3 regions of the Streptomyces sp. SYP-A7185 genome follow, and region 3 is predicted to be linked to each of the others. Evidence: riboswitches for the same ligand, from Rfam matches in the RefSeq annotation. Region 3 holds a riboswitch; each other region holds the start of a gene.
The links. Region 3 has a riboswitch for cyclic di-AMP ahead of QBL25_RS20640 (M23 family metallopeptidase). Riboswitches for the same ligand answer to the same signal wherever they lie in the genome.

Region 1 (5,049 bases), 2.2 Mb from region 3:
GCGCTGCACGGCGAGCGAGCGGTCGGTGGGCTCCAGATCGAATTCGAGCCGTACGACGCCGTCCTCGAAGCTGCGCTTCTGCTGGTACCCGGCATCGGTGAACACCTTGATCATCTTGGTGTTCGCGGGCAGCACCTCGGCGGCGAAGCGGCGGATGCCGCGCTCCCTGGCGACGGCGGCGATGTGTTCCAGGAGCGTGGAGGCGACCCCCCTGCCCTGGTGGGCGTCCTGCACGAGGAAGGCGACCTCGGCCTCGTCGGCGGGCGCACTGGCGGACATGCCGCGCTCGTCGATGCGGTCGAAGCGCACGGTGGCGATGAACTCGCCGCCGACGGTGGCCGCAAGACCCACCCGGTCCACCTGGTCGTGATGGGTGAAGCGGTGTACGTCCTTGGCGGACAGACGGGGGTAGGGGGCGAAGAAGCGGTAGTACTTCGATTCGTCCGAGACCTGCTCGTAGAAGCTGACCAGGCGGTCCGCGTCCTCGGCCGTGATCGGCCTGATGCGGGCGGTGCCTCCGTCACGCAGCACGACGTCGGCTTCCCAGTGGGAGGGGTATGCGTGCCGGTCCGACGGGGTCTGCATGGGCCCAGGGTACGGGTCGCGGGGGCGCTCCCGCCGGGGCAGGCTAGGAGACGTCGCGGGGCGGGACGAGGGTCCGTGGCACGAGGACGTACGGTCGACGGAGCACGGACCATCGGCCGGCGCCGTACGGACCAACGGCCGGTGGAGCACCCGCGACGGCATGAGACACTGGTCTAGACAAGTGCGAGACACCTGGAAGGGCAGCAACACATGGCTGAGCGCCGCGTCAACGTCGGCTGGGCCGAGGGCCTTCACGCCCGACCCGCCTCCATCTTCGTCCGCGCGGCCACCGCCGCCGGCGTCCCCGTGACGATCGCCAAGGCTGACGGCAACCCCGTGAACGCCGCCTCCATGCTCGCGGTGCTCGGTCTGGGCGCGCAGGGCGGCGAGGAGATCGTGCTCGCCTCCGACGCCGAGGGCGCGGACGCCGCTCTCGACCGTCTGGCGAAGCTGGTCGCGGACGGCCTCGAGGAACTCCCCGAGACCGTCTGACGACGACCGGCACGCATTCACGCGCATTCACCGAAGGGCCCGCCCGATACCGGGGCGGGCCCTTCGGCGTTTCCGCGCCCGCCGCCCACGAAATACTCAGGGGAATTGTTCTGCATTCGGGCAGCAGAATTCAACCGTCCGCCGCCCGGCCGAATAGCACTTATTTGTATACGGCGCTTCTGTTAATACCGGAGGCCCGTCGTGTTGACGGCGTGTTGCCAATGCCTCACACGATCACGGCACGCACGGCGTTCGCGGCACCTCTGGCATTCATGGCGCCAGCGGTGCTCGCGGCGCCCGCTGCGCGGGGAAAGCGCGGCCGGTGCGCGGCCGTCGACCGCTCCGCGTGCGACGCGGTGAGCGACCTGGCCCGCTCGGCGTCCCCGCGCGCCACCGCGTCGACGATCGCGGCGTGTTCGGCCCAGGCCTCCGCGGGGGCGGCCGACGTCTCCAGCACGTACATCCAGGCGATCTTGTGCCGGAGCTGCGTGAGCAGGGCCGTGAGGCCCGGGCTGCCGGACGCCTGGGCGAGCGTCTCGTGGAACCAGCCGCCCAGGGAGCGCAGATCCTCGCTCCGGCCGTGCCGCGACCGCTCCTGGCCGAGCCGCACGAGGCCGCGCAGGACCTTCAGATGGGCCTCCGTGCGGCGCTGGGCGGCGCGGGCGGCGCCCAGCGGCTCCAGGAGCGCGCGGATCTCCAGGAGGTCGGCCGCCTCCTGCTCGGTGGGCTCCGCGACGCACGCGCCCGCGTGCCGGCGCGTGACGACGAACCCCTCGGCCTCCAGGGTGCGCAGGGCCTCGCGCACGGGGACGCGGGAGACCCCGTAGCGGCGCGCGAGCAGTTCCTCGGTGAGCCGGCCGCCCCGTTCGTAGACACCGGAGACGATGTCGTCCCGGATGGCCGTGCATACCGAGTGCGCGGGAATGCGCATGACTGACCTCCGCCTTAATCCCCGCGAAACGCGGTCGATCGACGCCTGCTCCGCGACTCTATTGCAGAACGGCCGAATTTCCGACGGGCGGCCGAAATCCAGGGATACTTTTGGCCAAAGGAGATACGGGAACGGCGAAAGCCCCGGCTCTCGACGAGCCGGGGCTTTCGGTGAATCGGTGCTCTGCGGCGTCCGCCGGGATCAGTGCCGATCAGGCGTCGACCAGGCCTCTGTCAGGCCCGTCAGGCGTGGATCAGACGTTGACGCCGTGCGAGCGGAGGTACGAGATCGGGTCGATGTCCGTGCCGTAGTCCTCGCCGGTGCGGGCCTCGAAGTGGAGGTGCGGGCCGCTGGAGTTGCCCGTGGAGCCGGAGAGGCCGATCTGCTGGCCGGGGGTGACCGCCTGGCCGACCGTGACGCCGAGGGACGACATGTGGCCGTACTGGGTGTAGGTGCCGTCGTTCATCTTGATGACCACGTTGTTGCCGTAGGCGCCGCCCCAGCCGGCCTCGACGACGGTGCCGGAGCCCACCGCGTGGACCGAGCTGCCGGACGCGGCGTGGAAGTCGATGCCGGTGTGGCTGCCGGAGGACCACATGGCGCCGCCGGTCTGGTAGCCCGTGGAGACGTACGAGCCGGAGATCGGGGCGACGTAGGTGTTCAGGCGCTTGCGCTCGGCCTCGCGAGCGGCACGCTCCTTGGCCTCGCGCTCCTTCTTGGCCTTAGCCTTCGCCTCGGCCTCGGCCTTGCGCTTGGCCTCCTCGGCCTTCTTCTTGGCGGCCTCTTCGGCCTTCTTGGCGGCCGCGGCGGCGTCGGCGGCCTGCCGCTGGGCGGTGGCCTGCGCGTCGATGCTCTCGGCGAGCGAGTCGCCCACGGAGATGGCCTGGGTCAGACCGGTGTGTTCGAGGGCCGCCGCGTCGTCGGCGGCGAGCGCCGGAGCGGCCAGGCCTCCGATGACACCGGTGGTGGTGAGGGCTGCGACGCCCGCCACGTTCGCGGTCGTACGCGTGAGGCGGCTCGGGCGACGGTGCTTCCCGGTGGCACGGGTGAACGCCATGAAGCGGCTGATCCTTTCCTTCCTTCTCGCCTACCGGGTTAGCTGACGGGTTCGGAGCAGGAAGGTCTCCTACGGATCCCTCACCTCTCGGCAAGGTTCCCGATTCACCCCAAGGGGACATGTGGGTCCCCGGCTCCCCTGGCTCGCGCCGTACGGGGACTCGGCGATGACTGTCCGGTGCCGCGGGCGCGGCGTACTGCATGACGAACAGCCGGGATGACGCTAAGCGGGCCGTCTTTCAAACGACAAACGGATCAGAGCATTTGTAGCGCACGCCACAGGTCAGACACGCAATCTCCATAGCAATTCGGACATATGAGAACCCCAGGAGCAAAATCCAGCCACTGGGGTCCCCATATGTCCTGACTGACACTCAGCCGGTGACCACACTCACTTCACCGATGCCGAGCGCCCTGACGGGCTCCTCGATCCGCGCGGCGTCACCGACGAGCACCGTCACGAGACGGTCCACGGGGAAAGCGCTCACCACGGCGGCGGTGGCCTCCACGGTGCCGGTCGCAGCCAGCCTGCGGTACAGCTGGGCCTGGAAGTCGTCCGGCAGGTGCTGCTCGACCTGGTCGGCGAGGGTGGCCGCGACGGACGCCGCCATCTCGTACTTGAGCGGGGCGACGCCCACCAGGTTCTGCACGGCCACGTCGCGCTCGGCGTCCGTGAGGCCGTCGGCGGCGAGGGTGCGCAGGACCTTCCACAGGTCGTCGAGCGCCGGGCCCGTGGACTCGGTGTCCACGGAGCCGCTGATGGCCAGCATCGCGGCGCCGGTGCCCTCCGGGGTGGAGCGCAGGACCTGGGCGAACGACCGTACGCCGTAGGTGTATCCCTTCTCCTCGCGCAGGACGCGGTCCAGGCGCGAGGTGAGGGTGCCGCCGAGGCAGTACGTGCCGAGCACCTGCGCGGGCCAGACGCGGTCGTGGCGGTCCGGTCCCACGCGGCCGATGAGCAGCTGCGTCTGGACGGCTCCGGGGCGGTCCACGATGACGACACGCCCGGTGTCATCCGCCGTCACCGGAGGCACCGGACGCGGCTCGGCGGTGCCGCCCGTCCAGGCGCCGACGGTGTCGGCGAGGACGGCGTCCAGGTCGATGCCGGTCAGGTCGCCCACGACGACGGCCGTCGCCGTGGCGGGCCGCACGTGCTTCTCGTAGAAGGTGCGCACCGCCGCCGAGTCGATGGCCGTGACCGTCTCCTCGGTGCCCTGGCGCGGGCGCGACATGCGCGAGGTCGCCGGGAAGAGCTGGCGCGAGAGCTCCTTGGCGGCGCGGCGGCCCGGGTTGGCGGCCTCGTGCGGGATCTCGTCCAGGCGGTTGCGCACGAGGCGCTCGATCTCGCCGTCCGCGAAGGCGGGGGCGCGCAGGGCGTCGGAGAGCAGGCCCATCGCCTTCGGCAGCCGGGAGACCGGCACCTCCAAAGAGACACGGACGCCGGGGTGGTCGGCGTGCGCGTCCATGGTGGCGCCGCAGCGGTCGAGTTCGGCGGCGAAGTCCTCGGCGGAGTGCTTGTCCGTGCCTTCGTTGAAGGCCCTCGCCATGATCGTGGCGACGCCGTCGAGGCCCTTGGGCTCCGCGTCGAGCGGCGCCTCGATGTGGATCTCCACGGCGACGACCTGCTGGCCGGGGCGGTGGCAGCGCAGCACCGTGAGGCCGTTGTCCAGGGTGGCGCGCTCGGGCGCGGGGAACGCCCACGGCCGTGCGGTGCCCGCCTGGGGCTGCGGGTGGAACTGCATCGTTGCGGCCTCGCTCACTTCGCCGCCTCCTCTTCGTCCTCGTCGGTGGCTTCGCCGGCCTCGGCGGCCGCGTTGCCCTCCACGGGCTCGTACACGAGCACCGCGCGGTTGTCGGGGCGCAGACGGGCCGCCGCGGCCGCCTTGACCTCGTCCGCGGTGACGTCGAGGACGCGCCCGACGGCGGTCAGGGCGAGCTGCGGGTCGCCGAACAGGACGGCGTACCGGCACAGTTCGTCCGCGCGG
Region 2 (5,049 bases), 3.7 Mb from region 3:
CCCGGCGCGCCCGCGCGAGCAGCAGCTCACCCGCGCCGGTCAGCCGGGCCCCGCGGTGGTGCCGGACCAGGAGCGCGGTGCCCGCCTCACGTTCGAGCTTGGCCAGCTGCTGGGAGAGGGCGGGCACGGTGTAGCCCAGGCGCTCGGCGGCGCGGGTGATCGACCCGGCCTCGGAGACCGCCACCAGAGCGGCGAGCCGCGTCGGGTCGTACATGGTCGCTCCCGGTGCAGGAGCCGACGGGCGGCGAGCGGTCCGTCGGCCGTGGGGCTAAACGACTGCTTAAGGCAGACCCAGGATATTCCACATACCTGCTGAAGGCAGAAGAACGGCAGGGTGGACGCCATGGACGCACAACTGGTCGCTTTCACCGGGGTCGCCGCGGGCATGGTCGCCATGCCGGGCGCCGACTTCGCCGTCGTGGTGCGCAACTCGCTCGCCTCCCGCCGGGCCGGCGTGGCCTGCGCGATCGGCGTGGCGGGCGGGCTGCTGGTGCACACGGCGCTGGCGGTGGCCGGAGTCGCGGCGGTCCTCGCGGCGGTGCCCACGCTCTTCCGTGCGGTGCAGGTCGCGGGCGGCGCCTACGTTCTCCTGCTCGGGTACCGCGCGCTGCGCTCGGCGGCGCGGCCGCCGCGGGAGTCCGGTGTTCCGGACGCTGAGGAAGAGGCGGAGGAGGCGGCGGAGGCGGCCGGGAGCAGCCTGCGGCAGGGCTTCCTGACCAACGCCCTCAACCCGAAGGCGCCCATCACCTTCCTCAGCGTGCTGCCGCAGTTCGTGCCCGCGGACGCTCCCGCCATGCCCCGGACGCTGCTGCTCGCGTCCATCGTCGTGGCCCTCGCCCTGGTGTGGTTCCCGGTCGTGGCGCTCCTGGTCGACCGGCTCGGCCGCTGGTTGCGCAGACCGCGTACGGCCCGCGCGATCGAGGGCGGCACGGGTGCCGCGCTCGGCGTGCTGGGCCTGGTGCTCCTCACCGAGGCCCTGGTCTGACGTCGTCCGGTGCGGTGGATCCCGCGCGGCCGTCCCCGGCCTGTCCGTCGTCGCCTCCGGTCTTCCTCTCCTCTTCCTTGTCCGCCGCGCCGCGCACCAGGAGGGGGAGCAGGCCCCAAAGGCCCGCGCACACCACCAGGGTGGCCGCGCTCGCGATGATCCCGCCGGTTCTGCCCACCGCCACGTCGACGACCAGCAGGACGGCGCCGGAGACCGCGAACACCAGGACACCGAGGCCGATGCCCGCGAGCCGGGAGGAGACGCGCACGATCAGCGGTTTGGAGTGCTGCCCGAACAGCGACCGGTGCACGGCGGCCGGCGCGGTGAACAGCGCGGCGGCGAGCACGGCCAGGAGCAGCGTGGTCACGTAGGTGGCGCGCTGCACGGTGTCGAGCGAGGGGAAGCGCTCGGTGAAGGCGAGCGTCAACAGGAACGCGAAGAGGATCTGCACCCCGGCCTGCGTGACCCGCAGTTCCTGGAGGATCTCCGAGAAGTTGCGGTCGGCACGTTCGAAGCGCGTCTCGTTGCGCCTCGCGTCGCGGGCCTTGTCGTCCGCGGTCGAGGAGCTGTGGTTTTCGGCCATGGCGCACGAGTATCCGTGCCGGCGCGCTCCACGCCTGGCGGGCGCGCCGGTCACGGGGCCGGGCGGGCGCCGTGCGGCGGCCGGCCGTGCGACGGCGGTGGCGGGGACCGTGCGGCCCGCGCCACCGCCGTGCGACGGCCGGCGGAGGGTCAGCGCACCCTGCCGTACCAGACGCTCTTGGTCCAGATCTTCTCGAGCCGCACCTTGGTGTTCGACTTGGGGGCGTGCCAGATCCGGCCCTTACCGGCGTAGATGCCGACGTGGTAGACGTTCCGGCCGGAGTGGAAGAAGACCAGGTCGCCCTTGACGCGGCTGGACGCGGAGACGTGGCGCGTCTTGTTGTACTGCTGCGCGGCGGTGCGCGGAAGCTTCTTGCCCGCGCGCTTGAACGAGTAGAGGGTCAGGCCCGAGCAGTCGAAGCGGTGGGGGCCCGTCGCTCCGTAGCGGTACGGAGAACCTTTCTTGGAGGCAGCGATCTTGAGCGCCTTCGTCCCGTGTGTCGCGGCCTCTGCTTCCGACGTGAGCCCTGGGGCCACGAGGGTGCCGCCCACGACGGCGAGTGTGAGGGCCGATACGGAACCGGCCCTGGTCAGCAGCGACGGAACATGATTCAGCGCAGTCATGCGCAACCCTTCGTCAGCCGCCTGTGAAGGATGACCTGTCGGATTCGGGCTGGCGAAGTTGCCCGGCCGCGCTGTGCGGCTTCACCCCAAGGGTCGTGTCCGGACCTTCCGGACCGACCCGTCATGCCTGGGTCCTCCACTCCTGCCGATGCACCGATGTCGACCGGTCATCCGGGTGGCGGCAGGACTCGGCGTCCGCCCGGACCGCCCCGCCGCTGTGGCGGGGGCTTGTCGTCGGAAGGGATCTTGACCCGAACAGGGCTCGAATTCCGAGCCGAAACGGCGTTTTGTGAGGCTCCTCACGGCTGAACCGTTCGGGTGGACAAGGTCGGATACGGGATCAGCAGGCGGCACCGGACGATCGTTCGACCAGCACCGGAACGAGGAATTCCGGCCCTCGCGTACACATCTGACGCAACCGAAGACGTCTTCAAGAAGGACGATCGTCTACGCCGAACGAGGTAGCCCGTTTGGTTCGTTTGAAAGGGAACCCGGACGCCTCGGACTCCAGGCCGTGTGATGACGGTGGATCAGGAGCAGGGAGTGACGGATGTTCAGGGCGCCGGTGGGGGCGGCACGGTGACGCGCCCGGCCCGCCGCTCCCCGTCAAGGACCCGCAGCGCCCGGGCCAGCGTCGGCGCGTGCACCGCGCTCTCGCCGCGCTGGTGCATGAGCGTCAGGGCGTCCCGCAGGGCGGTGGCCTTGCCGACCAGGGCCTGGGCGGCGCGCAGTCCGCCGTAGGTGTCCGAGGCGCGGGCGGGGTTGATCCGGCCGAGCAGGTCGACCACTTCGAGGTAGCGGTCGATCAACTCGCCCTCGGCGCGGGTGAGCGCGGGCAGCGGAGGAAGCTCGGGAGGCAGCATCGGCGGCTCACCCCGCGTCCGGGAGGCGCGGGGCGGCCTTGCGGCTCGCGATGAGCCCGTCCACCAGGCCGTACGCGAGCGCCTCGGGTGCGCTGAGGATCTTGTCCCGTTCGATGTCGGCGGCGACGCGTCGGGCGCTCTGACCGGTGTGGCGGACGAGCATCTCCGCCAACTGGGCGCGGGTGCGCAGGAGTTCGGCGGCGTGAATGGCCAGGTCGGAGGTCTGGCCGTGGAGCGGCTCGGTGAGCGAGGGCTGGTGGATCAGGACCCGGGCGCCGGGCAGGGCGAACCGTTTTCCGGGGGTGCCCGCGGCCAGCAGGACGGCGGCCGACGACGCGGCCTGCCCCAGGCAGGTCGTCTCCACGTCGCAGGCGACGAACCGGATCGTGTCGTAGATCGCCGTCATCGCGCTGAACGAGCCGCCGGGGGAGTTGATGTAGAGCGAGATGTCGCGGTCGGGCGCCAGGTGTTCGAGATGCATGAACTGCGCCATCACGTCGTTGGCCGAGGTGTCGTCGATCGGTGTCCCCAGGAAGACGATGCGCTCTTCGAGCAACTTCGCGTACGGATCGAGGGTGCGCTGCCCGGCGCCGGTGCGCTCGGTGAACTCGGGCAGGACATGGCGGGCAGACGGTCGGTTCATGGCACGTCTCTCCTCTGCGGGGCGAGTGCTCCCCGAAGTCTCGGTAAAAAATGTACAGGACGTACGTAACGCTGTGGAGGGGGGCATCTTCGGAAGGCCCGCCGGAGTCAACGGACGCGCCGCTTTTCAGCCGCCCGCTGAAAGCGCGGGCCCCGGCGCCCGGAGCCGCATGGCCGACGCGGCGGGGTGGGGATGCTCCGTCTCGTCGCGATCTCCGCCGCCCCGAGCCGAAAGCGCCCCATGAGCCCTGAACCGCACCGCGCCCGCGAGCCGCACGACGCGGAGAAGACCTCCGACGCCCCCGGGCTCGTCCACCGCACGGCCCGCGAACTCGCCGCCGGGATCCGCGCGCGCGAGTTCTCCGCGCGGGAGGTCGTCCAGGCGCACCTGGACCGGATCGAGCAGGTCAACGGCGCGGTGAACGCCGTGGTGACCCTGGTGGCCGAGCGTGCGCTCGACGAGGCGCACACCGCCGACGAGGCCACCGCCCACGGAGAGCCGCTCGGCCCGCTGCACGGGCTGCCCGTCGCCCACAAGGACACCCACGACACCTGCGGCATCCGTACCACCTACGGCACGCCGCTCCTCGCCGACCACGTCCCCGAGCGCGACGAGCTGATCGTCGAACGCATCCGGGCCGCCGGGGCGATCACCATCGGCAAGACCAACGTGCCCGAGTTCGCGGCCGGTTCGCACACCGTCAACCCGCTCTTCGGGGCGACCCGCAACCCCTACGACCTCCGGCGCTCCGCGGGCGGCAGCAGCGGGGGAGCGGCGGCCGCCCTCGCCTGCGGCATGCATCCCCTCGCCGACGGCAGCGACATGGGAGGTTCGCTGCGCAACCCCGCGTCGTTCTGCAACGTGGTGGGGCTGCGCCCCTCGCCGGGCCGGGTGCCGAGCTGGCCGGACACCGCGCCTTGGTCGACGATGGCCGTCCAGGGCCCCATGGCGCGCACCGTCGCCGACGCGGCGCTGCTGCTCTCGGTCGTCGCCGGGCCCGACCCGCGCTCGCCGATCGCCCTGGAGACACCGGGGAGCGCGTTCGGCGGATCGTTGGACCGCGACCTGACCGGCCTGCGGATCGCCTGGTCGCCCGACCTGGGCGGCGCCGTGCCGGTCGACCGCGAGGTCCGCGAGGTGCTGGCGCCCGCCGTCGCGGCCTTCGCCGCCCTGGGGTGCGTGGTCGAGGAGGCATGCCCCGATCTGTCCGGTGCCGACGAGGTGTTCCGGACCTTCCGCGCCTGGCAGTTCCATCTCTCGCTCGGCGCGCTCCTGGAGACCGCGGCAGACCGGATCAAACCCAGTCTTGTCCGGAACATACGACAAGGCGCCACGCTCACCGGAGCCGACCT
Region 3 (5,049 bases):
CTCAATTGGCAGAGCAGTGGACTTTTAATCCATTGGTTGTGGGTTCGAGTCCCACACGGTCTACCGCGCGAGGCCGGGGGGAGAGATCCCCTCTGACCTGCGAAGCGGCGCCCCGATCAGCCGAAGCTGAGCGGGGCGCCGCTTTCGTTTTAGCCCGATCGGACCCTCCTCGCCTGCGCCCCCGCTCCCCCCGGGCGACGCTGGGCCTGCCACGTGGCCGATCCGGAGGTACAGCATGGGTTCCGTACGACGGGCTCTCGTGACGGTGCTCGTGCCGTTGCTGGTCGGCGTCTCGGCTGCCTGCGGCGGCTCCGGCGGCGGTTCCGACCACGCCACCGAGCGCGCCCGCCCGGCGGAGCAGGCCTTCGCGCACCCCGGAGTCCTCGTCAGCAAGGCGCAGCTGGACCGGGTGCGCGCTCACGTGAAGGCGCGCGAGGAGCCCTGGCTGACGGCCTTCCGGCGGATGCGGGACAGCAAGTACGCCGCCGCCGACTACCGGGCCAAGCCGTACGCCGTCGTGGAGTGCCCGCCCGACACCCGCCCCGGCCAGGGCTGCGTCGAAGAACGCGAGGACGCCATCGCCGCGTACACGCAGGCCCTGCTCTGGAACATCACCGGCGACCGCGCGCACGCCGAGAAGGCCGTGCAGATCATGGACGCCTGGGCGCAGGTGATCACCCGGCACACCGAGGCCAACGCGGGCCTCCAGACGGCCTGGGCCGCCTCCTCGTGGGCCCGCGCGGCCGAGGCCGTGCGCTACACCTACGACGGCTGGCCCGACGGCCGGCTCCTGCGCTTCGAGCGGATGCTGCGCAACGCCTACCTGCCCCAAGTGCGCGAAGGTGCCGCCGATTTCAACGGCAACTGGGATCTCCTGATGGCCGACGCGACCATCAGCATGGCGGTCTTCCTGGACGACCACGAGTCCTTCGAGAAGGCGGTGACGCACTTCAGGAGCCGCGTGCCCGCGTACTTCTACCTGACGTCGGACGGCCCGCTGCCGGTCTCACCCGCGGGCAGCGGCATCGACACCCCGGAGAAGCTCCGGACGTACTGGTTCGGGCAGAAGACCTTCGCCGACGGGCTCTCGCAGGAGACCTGCCGGAACTTCAAGCACGCCAGCTACTCCCTCGCGGCCACCGCCCACATCGCGGAGACCGCCTGGCACCAGGGCGTCGACCTGTACGGCGAGGTCAAGGACCGGCTGCGGGCCGCGCTCGAATTCCACTCCAAGTACCAGCTGGGCGCCACGGCGCCGGACTGGCTGTGCGGCGGCAAGGTGCAGCGGGACATGGGGCCCGACACCGAGGTCGGCCTCAACCACCTGCGGGAACGGCTGAAGCTCGACCTGCCGGAGACGGAGCGGCTCACCCGTGAGCGGCGGCCCGAGGGGACGGACGACCTGTTCGTGGCCTGGGAGACGCTGACGCACGCCGAGAACGCCTGACGGCGGGACGGAGCGGCCGGTTCGCTTTCACTCCCCCTGATGGCGTAGAGTTGCATTCAACGGCGCGGGGTGGAGCAGCTCGGTAGCTCGCTGGGCTCATAACCCAGAGGTCGCAGGTTCAAATCCTGTCCCCGCTACTGAAGACCGAAGGCCCGGATCCAGAAATGGATCCGGGCCTTCGGCGTTTTCGCCGCGTCCTTCCCCTCCGCGTCCTTCCCCTCTGGGGGGCCGGGCCCATGACCCGGTCGGCCCACACCGGTCGCCCCTCGCCGCCTCTGCGGGAACCCTGGACTAGTGGGGCAGCGAGGAGGACATGGCGGGGGTGGCGGCAAGCACCGCGACGTGCGGCACGAGCGGGCGCTCGTGCGGATCCTTCCCCTGCTGCTCATCGTCGTCGGGGCGGTCTACGACATGTCGACCCCGCCCGAGTTCACCGCCGCGCCCCTCTTCGCCGCGGCCCCCCTGATCGCCGCGCCCTTCTACTCGCTGCTCAGCACGGCCCTCATCGGCACCTGCTCCTGCGTCGCCGTGCTCGCCCTGCACTTCAAGGCCGACACCAGCACCGACGTCGAGGCCGTCACCGAACTGCTCACGGTGGTGACCGTCGCCGTCCTCGCCGTCCTCATCAACCGCGTCGTCCGCCGCAGCGACGAGCAGCTCGCCTCCGCCCGCTCCATCGCCGAGGCCGCCCAGCGCGCCGTACTGCCTCAGCCCGACCCCCGCATCGGGGGGCTCGACGTGGCGGCGCGGTACGAGGCCGCGGAGGCCGACGCGTTCATCGGGGGCGATCTGTACGCCGTGCAGGACACCCCGCACGGCGTACGCGTCATCGTCGGCGACGTACGGGGCAAGGGCATGGGTGCGGTGGCCGCCGTCGCCGTCGTGATCGGGGCGTTCCGGGAGGCCGCCGAGCAGGAGTCCACGCTGGAGGCCGTGGCGCAGCGCCTGGAGCGGGCGCTGGCGCGCGAGGGCACGCGGCGCGACGGGCTCGACGCCTTCGAGGGCTTCACCACCGCCGTCCTCGCCGAGATCGCGCATGGCGACGGTCTGGTGCGCCTGATCAACCGGGGGCACCCGGGCCCGCTGCTCCTGCACGCCGACGGGCGGCTGTGCGTGCTGTCCGCCACCGAGCCCGCGCTGCCGCTGGGGATGGGCGATCTGGGCGCCTGGCCGGACCGTGCGGACGAGGCGGAGTTCCCGCCGGGGGCGATGCTGCTGCTCTACACCGACGGGCTCTCCGAGGCGCGTGACATCCGGGGCGAGTTCTACAACCCGGCGGCCCGGCTCGGGGGCCGGATCTTCCCGGGGCCCGCGGGCCCGGACGCGCTCCTGTCGACGCTCGTCGAGGAGGTGCGGCGGCACACCGGGGGCCGCGGGACCGACGACATGGCGCTGCTGGCCGTACGGCGACCGTCGGCGATGTCACCGGCCGTGACTGAAGGACACCACTCCGCATAACAACTGACGTACTGTCAAGGACGTGTGAAGCTCCGGTGTGTGAAGAAGTGGGGTCAACTCGCCCCGTTCCTGACCCCCGTGTCCCGATAAGTGCGGGCGATGAGCGTTAACGATCAGTCGGAACAGCTTGGAATACGGCCCCGCTGTCTATTAACGTTCGATAACGCAGCGCGGTCGTCCCAGCCGTCACTCGAGTCGGCTCCGCGCGCACGCGCCTAATCCCGAAAGGGAGCCGGGGAACCACTAATTGGGGTGAATCGGGCTTCTGTGCATCCGTGCCAGATGTTCGTAGGAGACCTTCCTGCTCCGAACCCGTCAGCTAACCCGGTAGGCGAGAAGGAAGGAAAGGAGTGCGCCCCAGTGGCGTCCAACCGCCCTGCCCCCCAAGGGGTGTACGCACCGAACGACGACGCATCCGGTGGGTACGCCGATGAACCCTGGGAGGAATGGAATCCCACCGAGGAGTCCATCCGTCCCGTCCGCGGCAGGCACCGCGTCCACAAGCGGGGCGGCGGCGGACTCGCGCGCAGCTCCACCGTTCTCGGCGTAGGCGTCATAGCCGCCGTCGGCGCCGGCGGCATCGCCACCGCGCAGGGCGGCAAGCCCCCGGTCTCCATCGCGATGCCGGACATGTCGGCGGTCACGGACTCGCTGCCGGACGCGGAGTCGCTGCCTGGCGTCGGGGCCCTGATATCCGACGGCTCGTCCGACGCGGGTTCCGAGGACGCGGGCGTGACGACCGCCGCCGCGCCCCTGAGCGCCGCCGGGCTGAGCACCGCGGACGCCGAGCAGGGCAGCACGGACGCCGGCGAGGCACTGCGGGCCCGCATCATGGAACAGGCCGAGAACCAGCAGGACCAGGCGGACGACGCGGTCCAGAAGGCGGCCGAAGAAGCCGCCGTCAAGGAAGCCGCCGCCCAGGCCGCCGCCAAGCAGTCCGCGGCCGAGAAGAAGATCGCCGCCGACAAGGCCGCGGCGAAGAAGAAGGCCGAAGAGGCCGCGAAGAAGAAGGCCGAGGCGGAGCGCCTGGCCAAGCTCGCGAAGAGCTACACCCTCCCCGTCGCCTCGTACACCCTCACCGGCACCTTCGGGCAGCCCGGTTCCATGTGGTCCTCCGGCTACCACACCGGCCTGGACTTCGCGGCGCCCACGGGCACGCCCATCAAGGCGGTCCACTCCGGCACCATCAAGGAAGCCGGCTGGGCGGGGGCGTACGGCTACCGCACGGTCCTCGAACTGGACGACGGCACCGAGGTCTGGTTCTGCCACCAGTCCTCGATGAACGTCAGCGTCGGCCAGAAGGTCACCACCGGCGAGACCATCGGCCGCGTCGGCGCCACCGGCAACGTGACCGGCGCGCACCTCCACATGGAGGTCCACCCGGGCGGCGACGCCACCGGGGTCGACCCCGCGGCCTGGCTGCGCGGCAAGGGCCAGTCGCTCTGAAGTAGCCCCGGAACACCGGCGGTCCCGGCGACAACCCCCCGACGCCAGGACCGCCGGTTCGGCATGTCCGCACCCTGCGTCCTCTCTGCGCCCTCCCTGCGTCCTCCCTGTCCTCCCTGCGTCCTCCCCGGCGGGCGTCCCACGGGACGGAACCGGGATCCCGCAGTACGGAATGCCGAGTTCCGTGGGGGCGTTGAGTCCCGTATGACTTCTCTCCGCACGCTTGGCTCGTCCGACCTCGAGGTTTTCCCGCTCGCCCTGGGCGGCAACGTCTTCGGCTGGACGGCCGACGAGGCGCAGTCCTTCGACGTGCTCGACGCCTACACCGCCGCCGGCGGCAACTTCATCGACACCGCCGACGTCTACTCGGCCTGGGTACCCGGCAACAAGGGCGGCGAGTCCGAGACCGTCCTCGGCAACTGGTTCGCCGCGCGCGGCAACCGCTCCGACGTCGTGCTCGCCACCAAGGTCGGCGCCCACCCCGAGTACAAGGGCCTGTCCGCCGGCACCATCAAGGCCGGGGCCGAGGAGTCGCTGCGCCGCCTGCGCACCGACTACATCGACCTCTACTACACGCACTACGACGACCCGACCGTCCCGGTCGAGGAGATCATCGGTGCGCTCGACGAACTGGTGACGTCCGGCAAGGTACGCGCCATCGCCGCCTCGAACGTGACCCCCGAGCGGCTCCAGGAGTT

Region 1: it holds a riboswitch for cyclic di-AMP, as region 3 does, so the genes downstream of both, QBL25_RS30280 (M23 family metallopeptidase) here and QBL25_RS20640 (M23 family metallopeptidase) in region 3, are expected to answer to the same signal.
Region 2: it holds a riboswitch for cyclic di-AMP, as region 3 does, so the genes downstream of both, QBL25_RS36965 (C40 family peptidase) here and QBL25_RS20640 (M23 family metallopeptidase) in region 3, are expected to answer to the same signal.

What each region holds. Positions count from the first base shown of each region.
Region 1 covers NZ_CP122310.1:6,881,778-6,886,826, reverse strand. Annotated here, with positions in the region: gene QBL25_RS30295 (GNAT family N-acetyltransferase) at 1-585, opposite strand, end outside; gene QBL25_RS30290 (HPr family phosphocarrier protein) at 796-1,077, shown strand; gene QBL25_RS30285 (GntR family transcriptional regulator) at 1,304-2,008, opposite strand; gene QBL25_RS30280 (M23 family metallopeptidase) at 2,262-3,065, opposite strand; cyclic di-AMP (ydaO/yuaA leader) riboswitch at 3,078-3,241, opposite strand; gene QBL25_RS30275 (M16 family metallopeptidase) at 3,439-4,824, opposite strand; gene QBL25_RS30270 (M16 family metallopeptidase) at 4,821-5,049, opposite strand, start outside.
Region 2 covers NZ_CP122310.1:8,455,240-8,460,288, forward strand. Annotated here, with positions in the region: gene QBL25_RS36950 (LysR family transcriptional regulator) at 1-214, opposite strand, end outside; gene QBL25_RS36955 (LysE family translocator) at 344-985, shown strand; gene QBL25_RS36960 (DUF6328 family protein) at 966-1,568, opposite strand; gene QBL25_RS36965 (C40 family peptidase) at 1,718-2,191, opposite strand; cyclic di-AMP (ydaO/yuaA leader) riboswitch at 2,195-2,366, opposite strand; gene QBL25_RS36970 (hypothetical protein) at 2,746-3,054, opposite strand; gene QBL25_RS36975 (ATP-dependent Clp protease proteolytic subunit) at 3,062-3,697, opposite strand; gene QBL25_RS36980 (amidase) at 3,938-5,049, shown strand, end outside.
Region 3 covers NZ_CP122310.1:4,725,117-4,730,165, reverse strand. Annotated here, with positions in the region: tRNA gene QBL25_RS20660 (tRNA-Lys) at 1-63, shown strand, start outside; gene QBL25_RS20655 (alginate lyase family protein) at 236-1,447, shown strand; tRNA gene QBL25_RS20650 (tRNA-Met) at 1,511-1,584, shown strand; gene QBL25_RS20645 (PP2C family protein-serine/threonine phosphatase) at 1,742-2,905, shown strand; cyclic di-AMP (ydaO/yuaA leader) riboswitch at 3,108-3,254, shown strand; gene QBL25_RS20640 (M23 family metallopeptidase) at 3,266-4,351, shown strand; gene QBL25_RS20635 (aldo/keto reductase) at 4,556-5,049, shown strand, end outside.